2 regions of the Arthrobacter sp. MMS18-M83 genome follow, and region 2 is predicted to be linked to the other one. Evidence: riboswitches for the same ligand, from Rfam matches in the RefSeq annotation. Region 2 holds a riboswitch; the other holds the start of a gene.

Region 1 (7,399 bases), 350 kb from region 2:
GCATGAAACTCATCACGGCGATCGTCCGCCCGGAGAAGCTCGACGCCATCCGAGAGGGGCTCGAAGCCTACGGGGTACAGGGACTGACGGTCAGCGCGGCCAGCGGCTACGGCCGGCAGCGAGGTTACACCGAGGTGTATCGCGGTGCCGAGTACAACGTGGATTTGCTTCCGAAGATCCGCGTCGAGGTCCTGGCCACGGATGAGCAGGCGGACGACATCCTCGATGTCCTGATCGCTTCCTCCAACACAGGCCGCGCCGGTGACGGCAAAGTCTGGACTGTGGACGTCTACGAAGCAGTCCGTGTCCGCACGGGCGAACGCGGCGCAGCAGCCATCTAAAGCACCCAACGCAAAGAGGGGCCGGGTACCTGGAAAGGTACCCGGCCCCTCTTTGCCTGTCCGCTTAGGCAGGAACCCAGCCAGCAGTCCGGCCGGCTCAGCCCCCGACGGCGGTGGGCCAGTCCGCGGGACCGGAGCCACCGGCGTCGTACTTTTCAAGCGGCACCGAATCCTTGGCCCAGGCTTTCAGCACGGGCTCAACGATCCGCCAGCAGTCCACGGCAGTGTCTCCCCGGACGGAAAGCAGGGGATCGCCGGTGATGACCCCCTCCAGGACTTCTCCATAGGGCAGGAGATCGGAAGCGTTCAGGTCGGAGGCGAGCGTCACGCGATCTAGCGTGAAGACGTCCCCGGGACCGTTGACGTCAATGTCGAGCTGCAGAGTGTCCGGACCGAATCCGATGCGCAGCTGGTTGGGGGAGTCCACGCCTTGGAACCCGGACGGCAGGTGCGGAACGGGCCGGAAGGTGATGATGGCTTCCTTGCGCGCGAGGCCCAAGGCCTTGCCTGAGCGCAGGATGAAAGGGACTCCCTTCCAGCGCCAGTTGTCGATCGACACCTCAACTTCCGCGAGCGTCTCGGTGTTCCGGGCGGGATCCACGCCTTCCTCTTCGACATAGTCCGGAACCGGATGCCCGCCGCTTCGGCCGGCGCTGTAGCGGGCTCTGCGCGTGGTCTTCCGGTAGGGCGCGCTGATGCTGCTCGCACGCAGCACCGTGGCGATCGCGCCGCGGAGATCGCTCTCGTCGATGGTGGCGGGGGCATCAATGGCCAGGAGCGCCATGATGTGCAGCAAATGGCTCTGGATCATGTCCTTCAGGGCGCCTGCGTTGTCGTAGTAGCGCGCACGCCCTTCGAGCGCGAGGTCTTCGTCGAAAATGACCTCCACCTTTTCGATGTGGTCCCGGTTCCACACGGGTTCGAGGAACCTGTTGGCGAAGCGCAAGCCCAGGATGTTCAGGACGGTGGCTTTGCCGAGGAAATGGTCCACGCGGTGGATGTGGTCTTCCGGGACCAAGGCTGCAAGGGTCTTGTTGAGGTCCCGGGCCGATTCCGAACTGGAGCCGAACGGCTTCTCCATCACTAAGCGGGTCCCGGCAGGCAGATCTGCGGCATTGAGTACTTCGCAGGCCTTTTGGCTGATGTGTGGCGGCAAGGCAAAGTAGACGGCTACCGGTGCTTCGAGTCCGGCCAGCAGCGTGGCGAGCTGGCCGTCGGCCGTGACATCCAGCTGATGGTAGGCGGTGTTGTCCTCCATGGCCGCGACGGCTTTCTTCCCTGCGGCACCGGCGTCCTTCCCTGCCTCCTCAAAGGCGCCCTGCACCCGTTTTGTCCATTGCTGGGCGGTCCAGGGGTCGGACCCGGCTCCCACAAGCTTGAGGCCGTCCGCGAGCCCGCCGGCGACAAGCCTGGCAAGGCCCGGCAACAGCAACCGGCCTGTCAGGTCTCCGGAGGCACCTAGGATGAGCAACGTTTTGACGGTAGTTTTGCTGGTCACTGTGCCAGCATGCCATCTTGCAGGCGCGTCTTGGTACCCTAGATAGTCGAGTCCCCCAGTTGAGTCAGATTTGTTTGGGGCAGGAATCGTCAAGATGTTGGCGCGCCGGAACGGCCGCCATTCGTAGACCATTGAAAGAAGTGCACGGCGCGTGTTCAATTCACTCTCTGACCGGTTGACAGCAACCTTCAAGAATCTTCGTGGCAAAGGTCGCCTCACCGAGGCCGACGTCGATGCCACCGTCCGGGAGATCCGCCGTGCCCTTTTGGACGCGGACGTTGCCGTTTCCGTGGTCCGCGAGTTCACGGGGCGGATCCGTGAACGTGCCTTGGGCGCCGAGGTTTCCGCTGCCCTGAACCCGAGCCAGCAGATCGTTAAGATCGTCAACGAGGAACTCCAGGAGATCCTCGGTGGCGAGACCCGCCGTATCCGCTTGGCGAAGACCGGCCCCACCATCATCATGCTCGCCGGCTTGCAGGGTGCGGGTAAGACCACACTCGCCGGCAAGCTGGCCAAGTGGCTCAAGGCTCAGGGACACAGTCCCGTACTTGTTGCCGCCGACCTCCAGCGTCCCAACGCCGTGACGCAGCTCCAGATCGTCGGTGCGCGCGCTGGCGTCCACGTCTTCGCGCCGCACCCCGGTACCACCTCCGACCTGGATGTTCCCACAGGCGACCCCGTCGCCGTCGCGCGCGCCGGCGTCGACGAAGCCCGCCAGAAGCTGCACGACGTCGTGATCGTCGACACCGCAGGCCGCCTCGGCGTCGACGCCGAAATGATGGACCAGGCGCGCCGTATCCGCCAGGCGATCATCCCGAACGAAGTGCTGTTCGTGATCGACTCCATGATCGGCCAGGACGCTGTCAATACGGCGGTTGCCTTCGACGAAGGCGTCAACTTCACGGGTGTCGTGCTGTCAAAGCTCGACGGCGACGCCCGCGGCGGTGCCGCCCTCTCGGTCGCGTCCGTCACCGGAAAGCCGGTCATGTTCGCGTCCACCGGCGAGGGCCTCGACGACTTCGAACTGTTCCACCCAGACCGTATGGCATCCCGCATCCTCGATATGGGTGACGTTCTCACCCTGATCGAGCAGGCCGAGAAGAACTGGGACAAGGACGAAGCGGCCCGGATGGCGAAGAAGTTCGCCGACCAGGAAGACTTCACCCTGGATGATTTCCTCGCCCAGATGCAGCAGATCCGCAACATGGGATCCATGAAGAAGATGCTCATGATGATGCCGGGTGCGCAGAACATCCGCCAGCAGCTGGAGCAGTTCGACGAGCGCGAAATCGACCGCGTGGAAGCCATCGTTCGCTCCATGACCCCGCATGAGCGTCTGGCTCCGAAGATCATCAACGGTTCCCGTCGGGCCCGCATTGCCCGTGGTTCCGGTGTGCACGTCTCCGAGGTCAACGGCCTCCTGGAGCGTTTCGCGCAGGCCCAGAAGATGATGAAGAAGCTCGCGCAGGGTGGCGGCATGCCCGGGATGCCGGGTATGCCCGGCCTCGGTGGCGGAGGTTCCCGCAAGGGTGGCAAGAGCGCGCCGAAGAAAAAGGCACGTTCCGGCAACCCCGCCAAGGCGGCCCAGGAACTGCGCGACGCCGAGAACAAGCGGGCGAACGCCGTCCCCACAGGCGCGGCATTCGGTCAGACCAGCGGCGACTTCGATCCTTCACAGTTGAACTTGCCCAAGGGCTTCGACAAGTTCCTCGGCGGCAAGTAGCCCTCCCGACCAAGGTTGTCAGTCCCGTGCCATAGGGTGGATGAATGCAAAAGCAGCGCGTTGTGTTCGTCCATGGAGCAGGCACATTCGGCGCTGCCGCTTGGCCGAAGCAACACGGCATGGCGCTCGAGTATGACGCGCTCTTCTTGAAACGCCACGGCTTCGATGCGCAGGCCGAGCCGTTGGAATCCGATGTCGCCGCCGATGTGGACATCGTGCTGGAGTGCCTGGGAGCGCGGGAGACCGCATCATCCTCCGGCACGGCTCGTGGCGGCCATGTTGTTGCGCATTCCCAAGGCGCGATTTCCGCCATGCTGGCCGCAGTGGAGAGGCCGGACCTGGTCCGCTCGCTCGTGCTGGTGGAGCCGGCGTGCCTTTCCTTGACGGCCGAATTGCCCGCCACCGCGGCCTACCGGGCACTCATGGAGCCGTTGTTCCGGGTCCGGCACGAACTCAGCGATGACGATTACCAGCGGGAGTTCGTCCGCCGGGCGTTTTCCTCGGAGGCTGCAGTCCTCAGTACCCCGGAGGCCCGGCGTACTGCTCGGCGTCTGCGGCTGCAGGCGCCGCCCTGGGAGGCCCCCCTGCACATTGTGCCGGGAGTTCCCACGCTTGTCTTGACCGGCGGCTGGGAACCGCTCTACGAAGAGATCGCCGGCTACCTGCAGGAAACCGGCGCCCTCCACCGCGTTGCGGCAGGAGGACACCGGCCTCATGACTCGATCGAAGGAGACCGGATAATCCGCTCCTTCATTGCGGACGTCAACCGCGCCGGATCAATCCAAGCTTCCTGATCAGTTCAGGCTTCCTGACTTCGCTCCCGGTTGTCCCGCGGGAACCTCCAGTTCAGGCAAGTAGACCTTGCCTCCGGATGCCAGGAACTCCTCGCTCTTTTCGCGCATGCCGCTGTACATTTCCGCGATGGCTGCTTGGGAATCCGCTGAACCGTATTCGTCGCGGATGTCCTGGCTGATGCGCATGGAGCAGAATTTCGGCCCGCACATGGAACAGAAATGCGCCGTCTTGGCTGGTTCGGCCGGGAGCGTCTCGTCATGGAATGACTCTGCGGTAACGGGGTCCAGGGAAAGCGCGAACTGGTCGCGCCAGCGGAACTCAAAGCGGGCCTTCGACAGGGCGTCGTCGCGTTCGTGTGCGCCCGGATGTCCCTTGGCGAGGTCGGCAGCATGGGCGGCGATCTTGTACGTGATCACACCAGTCTTGACATCGTCCTTGTTTGGCAGGCCCAAGTGCTCCTTAGGCGTGACGTAGCAAAGCATGGCTGTTCCGTAGCGGGCAATCTCGGTAGCGCCGATCGCCGAGGTGATGTGGTCGTAGCCCGGGGCCACGTCGGTGACCAGGGGGCCCAAGGTGTAGAAGGGGGCACCCTTGCACAGTTCCTGCTGGCGTTCCACGTTTTCCCGCACCAAGTGGAACGGTATGTGGCCCGGCCCCTCGACCATGACCTGTACGTCAAACTCCCAGGCCCGCATAGTCAGCTCGGCCAAGGTGTCCAGCTCGGCGAACTGCGCGGCGTCGTTCGCGTCCGCCGTCGCTCCCGGGCGCAGCCCGTCGCCGAGGGAGAACGCGACGTCGTACTTCGCGAAGATTTCGCAGAGTTCGTCGAAATGGGTGTAGAGGAAGTTTTCCTCGTGGTGGGCCAGGCACCAGCCCGCCATGATGGAGCCGCCGCGGGAAACGATGCCGGTCACGCGATTGGCGGTCAGCGGAACGTAGCGCAGCAGTACGCCGGCGTGGATGGTCATGTAGTCCACGCCCTGCTCGCATTGTTCAATGACGGTGTCGCGGAAGATCTCCCAGGTGAGCTTGTTGGCTTCGCCGTTGACCTTTTCCAGGGCCTGGTAGATGGGCACGGTGCCGATCGGCACCGGGGAGTTGCGGATGATCCATTCGCGGGTGGTGTGGATGTCGTCGCCGGTGGACAGGTCCATGACCGTGTCTGCGCCCCACTGCGTGGCCCACTGCAGCTTGTCCACTTCTTCGGCGATTGAACTGGTGACGGCCGAGTTGCCGATGTTGGCGTTGATCTTCACGAGGAAGGCCTTGCCGATGATCATCGGTTCGGATTCGGGGTGGTTGATGTTGTTGGGAATGATGGCCCTGCCGGCGGCGACTTCGCTGCGGACCAGTTCAACATCGCAGTTTTCGCGAAGTGCCACGAACTGCATCTCCGGCGTGACGATGCCTTGCTTGGCATAGTGCATCTGAGTGACCGTCTTGCCTTCGACGGCGCGGCGGGGCACCGGCTGTGCGCCCTTCCACTCCGCGGAGGCGGCGCCGCGGCGCACGGCCGACTTGCCGTCGTCGAGCAGGTTCCGTTCCCGGCCGCCGTAGACCTCGGTATCGCGGCGGGCTTCGATCCATTCGCTGCGGAATGGCTCAAGGCCGACCACCGGATCGCTCCCGGGCCCTGCGGTGCGGTACACCTGGAAGGGCGCGTTGGCCTCGCCGTTCGGGGACGGTTCCAAGGCGATTTCCGTCACCGGAACCCGGATTCCCGTGTCGGCATCCTCCAGGAACGCGAGGGAATGCGATTTGAGGGACTGGGTCACTTCCTGCGCCGATCCGTTTTGGATAGGGCTCAGCTGTGTTTCTTTGGTGCTCAAAGGATTACTCACTTCCTTCGCCGGCATTACCCGGACAGGTTCAACGGTCGCAGGCTGCGTCAGCCCGATCTCAGCCCTTGCGAGGGCCCCCGTGTGGTCGTACATGAAGCTACCACAGCCGTTGGTGCCCAGGACAGATGTGACAGAGGACAGATGTGACCAGGACAGATGTGACCAGGACAGATGTGACCGAGCAGCGACGGCCGTCGGAGCTTAAGGTGGAGGCATGCCAGAAATCATCGAGTTCAGCGGCACCATCCTTACAGGGCCGAAGGATGAACGGCGCGGGCTCTGGTCCGTCGACGGCCGGCTGACCTTTGTCCGACCCCCTGCCAAGCCGGACGCCGTCCTGGACGGTTGGGTCCTTCCCGGCATGGTGGACGCCCACTGCCATGTCGGTCTGGGCAAGGGCGGGGCCGTGGATGAGGAGACCGCGCGTCTTCAGGCAACGGCGGACCGGAACGCCGGAACGCTTTTGATCCGCGACGCCGGCTCCGCAAGCGATACACGCTGGCTTCAGAACCAACCGGATATGCCGAGGATCATCCGCGCGGGCCGGCACATCGCCAAGCAGCGGCGGTATATCCGTGGGCTGGCCGAGGAAGTTGAGCCGGAGGATCTGGTGGAAGCGGTGCGCAAGCAGGCCCGGTCCGGCGATGGGTGGGTCAAGATCGTAGGAGACTGGATCGACCGGTCCACCGGGGACTTGGGTCCGTCCTTTCCGGCCACCACGGTCAAGGACGCTGTCGCAGCCGCACACGACGAGGGAGCCCGTGTGACGGCTCATTGCTTCGCTGAAGAAACCATTGACGACATGCTCGACGCCGGCATCGACTGCATCGAGCACGCTACCGGTCTGTTGCCGCACCACATTCCACGCTTGCTGGATCAGGGAGTGCCGATCGTCCCGACGCTCATCAACATTGCCACCTTCCCGGATATCGCCAGGCAGGCAGAATCGAAGTTCCCGCGCTACGCCGCCCACATGACCAGGCTCTGGGAGCCCCGGCATGAGCGGGTCCGCGAGGCGTTCGACGCCGGGGTGCGGGTGTATGCCGGGACTGACGCCGGCAGCGTCATCAAGCATGGCCGTATCGGCGAGGAAATCCTGGAGCTTCACCAGGCCGGATTGCCGGCGTGGGCTGCGCTCGATGCTGCCTGCTGGTCCGCCCGGGAATGGCTAGGCGTGGACGGCGTCAGCGAAGGTGCCAGT
Region 2 (7,399 bases):
GACTTGGCGGGTGGCGATGTCCGCGTCAAGCAGTTTCACGCGGACCTTCGTGCCGGACTCCATTTCGCCGTCGCAACGAGCGGTGACCGCGGGCTCGGCGATCTGGACGATGCCGTAGGGACCGTGCGGGGCTCCGTTCCCGTTGCCGTTGTTACCGTTGGTGCCATTCCCGTTGCCGTTGCCGTTGTTCTTGGCGGGTTTCGACCCGGAGATGACGACGGCGTCGAACTCCTGGCCGACATGGTTCACCAAGAGCGCTGCCTCCACAGTGTCCAAGGCCAGGCGCTCAAGTTTCCCGGCAAGCTGATCGGATGACGCCATGATGGCAGGCAAGCTCGGCAGGGCGTCCCGTGCCCACCCGGGAATTGCCGTCCCGGTGCTCAGGGCTTCACAGATGACCAAGACGAAGCGATCGATCAGCCGCCGCAACGGAGCGGTCGCGTGGGCATACGGGGCTCCGATCGCGGACTGCATCACGCCGTCTGGTACCTCGCCGTCGAAAGGCGTGTAGCCGGCGCCGCGGAAGAGCATCCCTGCCGAATGGAGGATAGCCAGCTGCCGGGGGTCCCTGGCATCGAGGGTGCGCAGGTACTCGCCGTAGCTGATCCCGTCGCGCCAAGGCTTGCCGAGGGCGCCCGTCTGCCGTTTGAAATGGAGCAACGAGCGCTCATCGGGGGCGGGCATGGTGCGCAGGATGCCCACTTTTCCGTCGAGCATCAGCTGGGCTGCGGCCATCCCGGTCATAAGCGAAATCTGGGCGTTCCAGTCTTCCACCGGCAACGGGGGAGCAGCGACGATCCTGTACCCCTCGCCGTCGGGCAGTTGGACGATTTCCTGCTCCGGCATGTTCAGGCTGGCTCCGCCTCGGCGGCGTTCGAGTTCCACCCGCTTGAGCCCTACCTCCTTAAGGAGTTGCAGGACCGGATCAGCTGTTCCGGAATCGATCTCCGCTTGGACGCCCTTGTAGTTGAGCTTGGCGCGGCTGCGAACCCTGGACCGACGTACGGAGACCGTGCGGGACTCCGCCTCGGCGTCGAGTTCGAAGTCCCATACGAAGGCGCCGCACGTCTGACCAGCCAGCAGGCTTCCGGCACGCTCGCTGATGATCTCGGGGTGCAGCGGGATGCGCCCGTCCGGGGCATAGTACGTTTGCCCGCGGTGACGGGTCTCGCCGTCGAGCGCCCCTCCCGGAGTGACGAAGGAGGGTACGTCGGAGATCGCGTAGAGAACCCTGTAACCACTGCCCGATCGCTCAATGAAAAGAGCTTGATCGAGATCCGTGGAAGATGGCGGGTCGATCGTGATGAACGGAATCTCCGTGAGGTCCTGCGCCGGCAGCGCGTGACCGGAAACCGCAGTTTCGGCGTCGCGCAGCGCTTCGATGGGATAGCCGGCAGGCAGCTCAAGCTCAGTTCGAAGCGCCGCCAGCGCCTCTGCGAGCGCGTTCGACGTTTCACTGAGATTCGGTGCTATCCGCTGATGTGACACGAAAGTCAGGGTAACTCCAAAATCTCCCGGAGTCTTGCTAAGCCGCCGCGGCGTCCAGGGCGGCAAGGAGCGCTTGGGCTGCGGCCGTTGGATCCTCTGCCTCAGTGATGGCCCGGACCACCACGATGCGGCTGGCGCCGGCTTGCACCACTTCCTCAACGTTGCTGAGATCAACGCCGCCGATTGCGAACCAAGGGAGCACAACGCCGCCCACTGTCTCCGCGTCTGCCTTCTTGATGGCCTCGGCAGCGTACTTCACGAGATCGAGCCCGACGGCGGAACGCCCGGGCTTGGTGGGGGTTGCCCACACCGGTCCGACGCAGAAATAGTCCAGGCCGCTGCGGCCAGGCGATGCGGCAATGGCAGCGTCAATCTGTTCGGGCGTGTGGGTCGAAAGGCCGATGATGGTGGGGTCGTGGAGCAGCTTCCGGGCCGAGCGCAGCGGGATGTCCTTCTGGCCGATATGGAACACCGGAGCGCCGGAGAGGGACGCGATATCTGCGCGGTCGTTAACGGCCCAGAGACGGCCGTGACGGTGCGCCACGGAATGCAGGACTTCCAGGAGTTCCAGTTCCTCGGCCGCTTCAATGGTCTTGTCCCGCAGCTGGATGATGTCCACGCCGCCCTCGAATGCGGCATCGACAAACTGCTCAAAGTCAGCCTGTTGCTTGCGGGCGTCGGTGCAGAGGTACAGGCGGGCGGTGGTGTGGACATCGTGCTGGGTCATGGAAACAGAGTAGTTCCTCTAAACTGGGCTGGTACCGCGGGAGCCGCGGCGGCAGTCACAATCGCCGCGCGGCTGAGAGGGCTTCAGCGCCGACCGCTTGACCTGATCCGGCTAGTACCGGCGTAGGGAAGGACTCCATGGACGAAATGAACACTCAGCACGAACCCCTGCACGCCGATGTGGCGGTGATTGGGGGCGGTGTGATCGGCCTCGGGATCGCGTGGGAGGCCCGCAGGTCCGGCCGCTCGGTGGTCCTCATCGACCCCGCGCCGGCCAGCGGCGCTACGTTTGCGGCAGCGGGCATGCTGGCGCCCGTCAGCGAACTGCACTACCAGGAAGAGGACCTCCTGGAACTCATGCTCGAATCGTCGGCCTTGTGGCCGGACTTCGAACGTCACTTGTCCGGCTCAAGTACCGGACGTAGTACTGGATACCGCACGACGCCGACCCTCGCCGTCGGCGCGGACGCTGCGGACCGCCGGGCGCTCGCCGACCTCCGGGACGTCCAGCTGGCCAACGGTTTGGTGGTGGAATCTGTGCCCCTGCGCGAGGCACGCGAACGTGAGCCGTTGTTGAGCCCCCAGATTTCCTGTGCCTTCCACATTCCCGGGGACCACCAAGTGGATCCGCGAAAACTTGCGGGTGCGATTGTTGGCGCGCTGGGAGACCACCAACCAGGTGACTCCAGTTGGGTTGAGGGGGCCGAGGATGGCTTTGCGGTCCGCAACAAGGCGGCGAGCCTTCTGTGGGAGGACGGGCGCGTCGTCGGGGCTGAGCTCGAGTCAGGCACACGGGTGCTGGCCAAGGAAACAGTGGTGGCCAACGGCCTGCACGCTGCCCGGTTGAACGGACTGCCGGATGGCTTGTCCCTCCCGCTACGCCCCGTGTACGGCGACATACTGCGGCTGCGCGTTCCGGAACACCTTCGGCCCCTGGTTACCGCAACGGTCCGCGGGATGGTGCGGGGGGTGCCGGTCTACATCGTCCCCCGGGAGGACGGGACAGTGGTGATCGGCGCAACGCAACGCGAGGACGGCTTGTCGACTTCGGGTGGATCCGCGAACTCGGTGTCGGCCGGTGGGGTATACCAATTGCTCCGCGACGCGCAGGTGCTGGTACCGGCCGTAGCAGAATTGGAACTCCTGGAAGCCACTGCCCGCGCCCGTCCGGGGACACCGGACAACGCACCCCTGCTGGGAAGGGTGGCAACAGGCGCCGGCCCCGAAGGAACTGAAGGCGCAGTGCACGGCCCCATCGTGCCCGGCCTCATTGTGGCCAGCGGCTTCTTCCGGCACGGAGTGCTCCTGACCCCGGCAGCCGCGAAAATCTGCGTCGGACTCATGGACGGCACTGGCGATCCACGCTGGAACAAGTTCCGCCCGGACCGCTTCTCCAAACCACCCGCACAAGCGGGCGTCGCGACAAACGGCTCGCAGCCTGCCACCTTAGACCCTCTTACGAAGGACCACGCATGAACATCAAATTGAACGGCGCCGATCACACGCTGAGCGACGACGCCTCCGTGACCACGCTCGTCACCCACATCACTGGACGCGCCTTGGATGCCAAGGGCCAGGCGGCCGACGGACGAAAGATTGGGGTCGCCGTCGCGCGCAATTCCGAAGTGGTGCCACGCAGCCAATGGGCTGCAACCGCGCTCGCAGAAGGCGACGAACTCGAAATCGTTACCGCAGTACAGGGAGGTTGAACCATGACCACAGCAAGCACTCAAACAGCAAGCACCCAAACCGACGCCTTGGTGATCGACGGCGTTGAGTTCAACTCGCGCCTCATCATGGGGACCGGCGGAGCGCCGAGCCTGGACGGCCTGGGGGCAGCCCTGCTGGCCTCGGGTACCGAACTCACCACCGTTGCCATGCGCAGGTACTCGCCCACGGAAACAGGCTCACTGTTCCAATTGCTCGTGGATCACGGGATCCGTGTCCTTCCAAACACCGCCGGCTGTTTTACCGCAAAGGACGCTGTCATGACAGCCGAGCTTGCCCGGGAGGCACTGGAAACGGATTGGGTGAAGCTCGAGGTCATCGCCGACGAGCACACGCTCCTGCCGGATGCGGTGGAACTCGTGGATGCCACCGAAAAACTCGTCGACCGTGGCTTCAAGGTCTTCGCCTACACCAACGACGACCCTGTGCTGGCGCTTCGCTTGGAAAACCTCGGGGCTACCGCCGTGATGCCTTTGGGGGCGCCAATCGGCACCGGTTTGGGCATCCTGAATCCCCACAACATTGAGCTGATTGTTTCCCGTGCTTCAGTGCCGGTAGTCCTCGACGCCGGCATCGGCACCGCGTCCGACGCCGCCCTTGCCATGGAGCTCGGCTGCGACGCCGTACTGCTGGCCACCGCCGTGACCCGGGCCCAGAACCCCGTGCAGATGGGCGAGGCCTTCAAACACGCCGTCATCGCCGGTAGGCTGGCGAAGCAGGCGGGCCGCATCCCGCGCCGGGAGCACGCTCTGGCGTCCTCAGCCATGGAAGGTCGGGCCGAGTTCCTCTAGGGGGCTTCTGCCGGACGCAGGGGGCATCCTGCGAAGGAATCCACGTCAGCGAAGGAGCCCCCCCATGGCCGGCAAGGATGACGTTCTCACCGGGTCCGCGATCAACGACGCCTTGGCGGAGCTGCCAGACTGGCGGTACCGCCTGGGCGGTCTCGTCACCGCCTACAAATGCCCGACCTCGGCTGCCGCGCTTGGACTGATTGCCGCCGTCGGGCACATCGCCGAGGAACAGAACCACCACCCGGACCTGGACTGGCGGTACAACCGGGTGTTCGTCCGCTATACGTCCCACGACGCCGGGAGCGAGGTAACGCAGCGCGACATCCGCGCAGCCACCCGCGCCAGCCAAGCAGCCAAGGAAGCCGGGGCCGTGGCCGAGCCGGGACTCCACCGCACGGTTGAGGTTGGAATAGACACCCCTGATCCCGGAGGAATTTCGGAAGTCTGGCGAGTGGCGCTTGGATACCGCAAGGGCCGGTCCGGAGGCCTTGAGGATCCCTATGGCCGCGGGCCCAACGTGTGGTTCCAGGAAACCCAAACTCCCAACCCGAACCGGCTCCACCTGGACGTGCACCGAAGCCAGGCTGAATCGGAACCCGCCGTGGAGAAGACCGCCGCTACCGGGGCGTTAATGGACCATGACCACGCACCCAAATGGGTGGTGGTCACGGATTCACAAGGAAATAGGTTGTGCCTCTGCACCGAAGCAGGCGACGAGCCGGATCTGTAATCACAGCTTTAGCGCCAGCAGGAGCTTCAGCACCAGCTAGAGCCGCAGGGCTGCCGTCAGCTGCGCAGTGTCGTGCCGGAACCGATGGCGGCCCAGGAAGAACGCGACAACCGCGGCCGCCGCAGTGCCCAGAATGATGGGCAAGACCCACGGGATCCAGGTCACGCCGGGCTGGTAGCCAAAGCCGAGCTGGATGAAGACCATCCAACTCAGCATGGCGACGGCTACCGAAACGCAGGCGGGGACGGCGATTCCGTAGGTGCCACGATGCTTGTCATTTCCCCAGACAATGAAGCCTGAAGCGATGGTGGCTAGCGCCACGATGACAAGTGAGAGCATGCGGACTCCTGGCTCGCTGGTGATCTGAGGTGAAGCTTAGAGGGCGCCGAAACCGACCCTGCGGACTTCCTCGGCCCCGATCTCAACGTAGCCGAGGACGTTGCCGGGGACGATGACCTGGCGGCCCTTCTCGTCGGTGAGACGCAAGTCTGTTCCATTGGCAATGGCGTCGCCCACGATCTTGGCAACAGCCTCGGCATCCAGAGCGGACTCCAGCACGATCTCACGGCCAACGTTCTGAATGCCGATCTTTACTTCCACAGCAGGGCCTCCCAGCCAATCAAGAATTTACACAGTCCTCTATTTGTAGCCTAGGACTCTTTGGGGAAGCGACTGATTCCGCGCCAAGCTAAACGGTAGATCAGGTCGCTGGCCACATCGAGGTCCAAATCGCCGTCGGTTTCGAGCCAATAGCGCGCGCTGACCTGCGCCATTCCAGCCAGGCCCCGGCCCAGCAACTGTGCCTCCAGCGGGGGCAGCTTGGTGTCTTCGGCAATGACCTTGGCGACGGCGTCGGCGAACGTGCGGTTGAAAGTCTCCAGGCGGGAACTGACGTCCGGGTCATTGATGAGGTCGGATTCGAAAACGAGCCGATGCGCCTGGTCATCGGCCGCGATGAAGCGATAGTAGGCGCGCATGACGGCCTGGACGCGTTCCTTGTTGTCCGAGGTCGAATTCAGTGCCGTGAGCATCTGGTCCGTGAGCATGGCCAGATGGCTGTCCAGGAGTGCCATGTACAGCTCCCGCTTCGACGGGAAGTGTTGGTACAGCACCGGCTTGCTGACATGGGCAGTCTCGGCGATTTCGTCCATGGCTGCGCCGTGGAAGCCGTTGGCAACAAACACTTCCAGGGCGGCGTTCAGGAGCTGGGCCCGGCGTTCATCGCGTGGCAGCCTCGCCGAGCGGGGCGAAACGGTCCGGTCTTGCTTGACCTGGGCCTCCTGTTTGATACGTGCGCTCTCAGCCACTTGTCTGCCGCCTTTCCTTTGCAGTTATGACCACAATACTGCGCAGTAATATGACCGGGCGGCACCGGCAGGCATACTTTGGAGTATGGCCACTACTTTTGCTGCCCAAACGTTGCCGTCCTCACTGCCTCCCCTCGTGGAACCGGCCGGAGAGCTGACCACCGAAGAGGTGGAACGCTACTCGCGCCACCTCATTATTCCCGAAATCGGAGCGGCCGGTCAGCGACGGCTCAAGAACGCGAAAGTGCTGGTGATAGGTGCCGGTGGATTGGGCTCACCCGCCCTGCTTTACCTGGCCGCAGCCGGGGTGGGGACGCTTGGCATTGTGGACGACGACGTCGTCGACCTCAGCAACTTGCAGCGTCAGGTCATCCACGGGGTGGCCGACGTGGGCCGGCCGAAGATTGAATCTGCGCGGGACGCCATCAAGGAACTCAACCCGCTCGTGAACGTCCAACTGCACAACGTGCGCCTGGACTCTTCCAACGCTCTGGAGCTCTTCGCCGGCTACGACCTCATCCTGGACGGCGCGGACAACTTTGCCACGCGGTACCTGGTGAACGACGCTGCCGCCATTCTCGGCAAACCTTATGTGTGGGGATCCATCTTCCGCTTCGACGGCCAGGTCA

What was found. Region 2 has a riboswitch for thiamine pyrophosphate ahead of thiO (glycine oxidase ThiO). Riboswitches for the same ligand answer to the same signal wherever they lie in the genome.
Region 1: it holds a riboswitch for thiamine pyrophosphate, as region 2 does, so the genes downstream of both, thiC (phosphomethylpyrimidine synthase ThiC) here and thiO (glycine oxidase ThiO) in region 2, are expected to answer to the same signal.

Annotation. Positions count from the first base shown of each region.
Region 1 covers NZ_CP113343.1:4,309,170-4,316,568, forward strand. The annotation lists gene OW521_RS20320 (ammonium transporter) at 1-6, shown strand, start outside; gene OW521_RS20325 (P-II family nitrogen regulator) at 3-341, shown strand; gene OW521_RS20330 (glucose-6-phosphate dehydrogenase) at 439-1,839, opposite strand; gene ffh (signal recognition particle protein) at 1,991-3,562, shown strand; gene OW521_RS20340 (alpha/beta fold hydrolase) at 3,607-4,356, shown strand; gene thiC (phosphomethylpyrimidine synthase ThiC) at 4,357-6,186, opposite strand; TPP riboswitch at 6,182-6,289, opposite strand; gene OW521_RS20350 (amidohydrolase family protein) at 6,413-7,399, shown strand, end outside.
Region 2 covers NZ_CP113343.1:3,962,982-3,970,380, forward strand. The annotation lists gene OW521_RS18765 (RNB domain-containing ribonuclease) at 1-1,488, opposite strand, end outside; gene thiE (thiamine phosphate synthase) at 1,526-2,215, opposite strand; TPP riboswitch at 2,242-2,361, shown strand; gene thiO (glycine oxidase ThiO) at 2,353-3,690, shown strand; gene thiS (sulfur carrier protein ThiS) at 3,687-3,923, shown strand; gene OW521_RS18785 (thiazole synthase) at 3,927-4,733, shown strand; gene OW521_RS18790 (4a-hydroxytetrahydrobiopterin dehydratase) at 4,798-5,463, shown strand; gene OW521_RS18795 (hypothetical protein) at 5,500-5,802, opposite strand; gene OW521_RS18800 (DUF3107 domain-containing protein) at 5,839-6,063, opposite strand; gene OW521_RS18805 (TetR/AcrR family transcriptional regulator) at 6,114-6,770, opposite strand; gene moeB (molybdopterin-synthase adenylyltransferase MoeB) at 6,856-7,399, shown strand, end outside.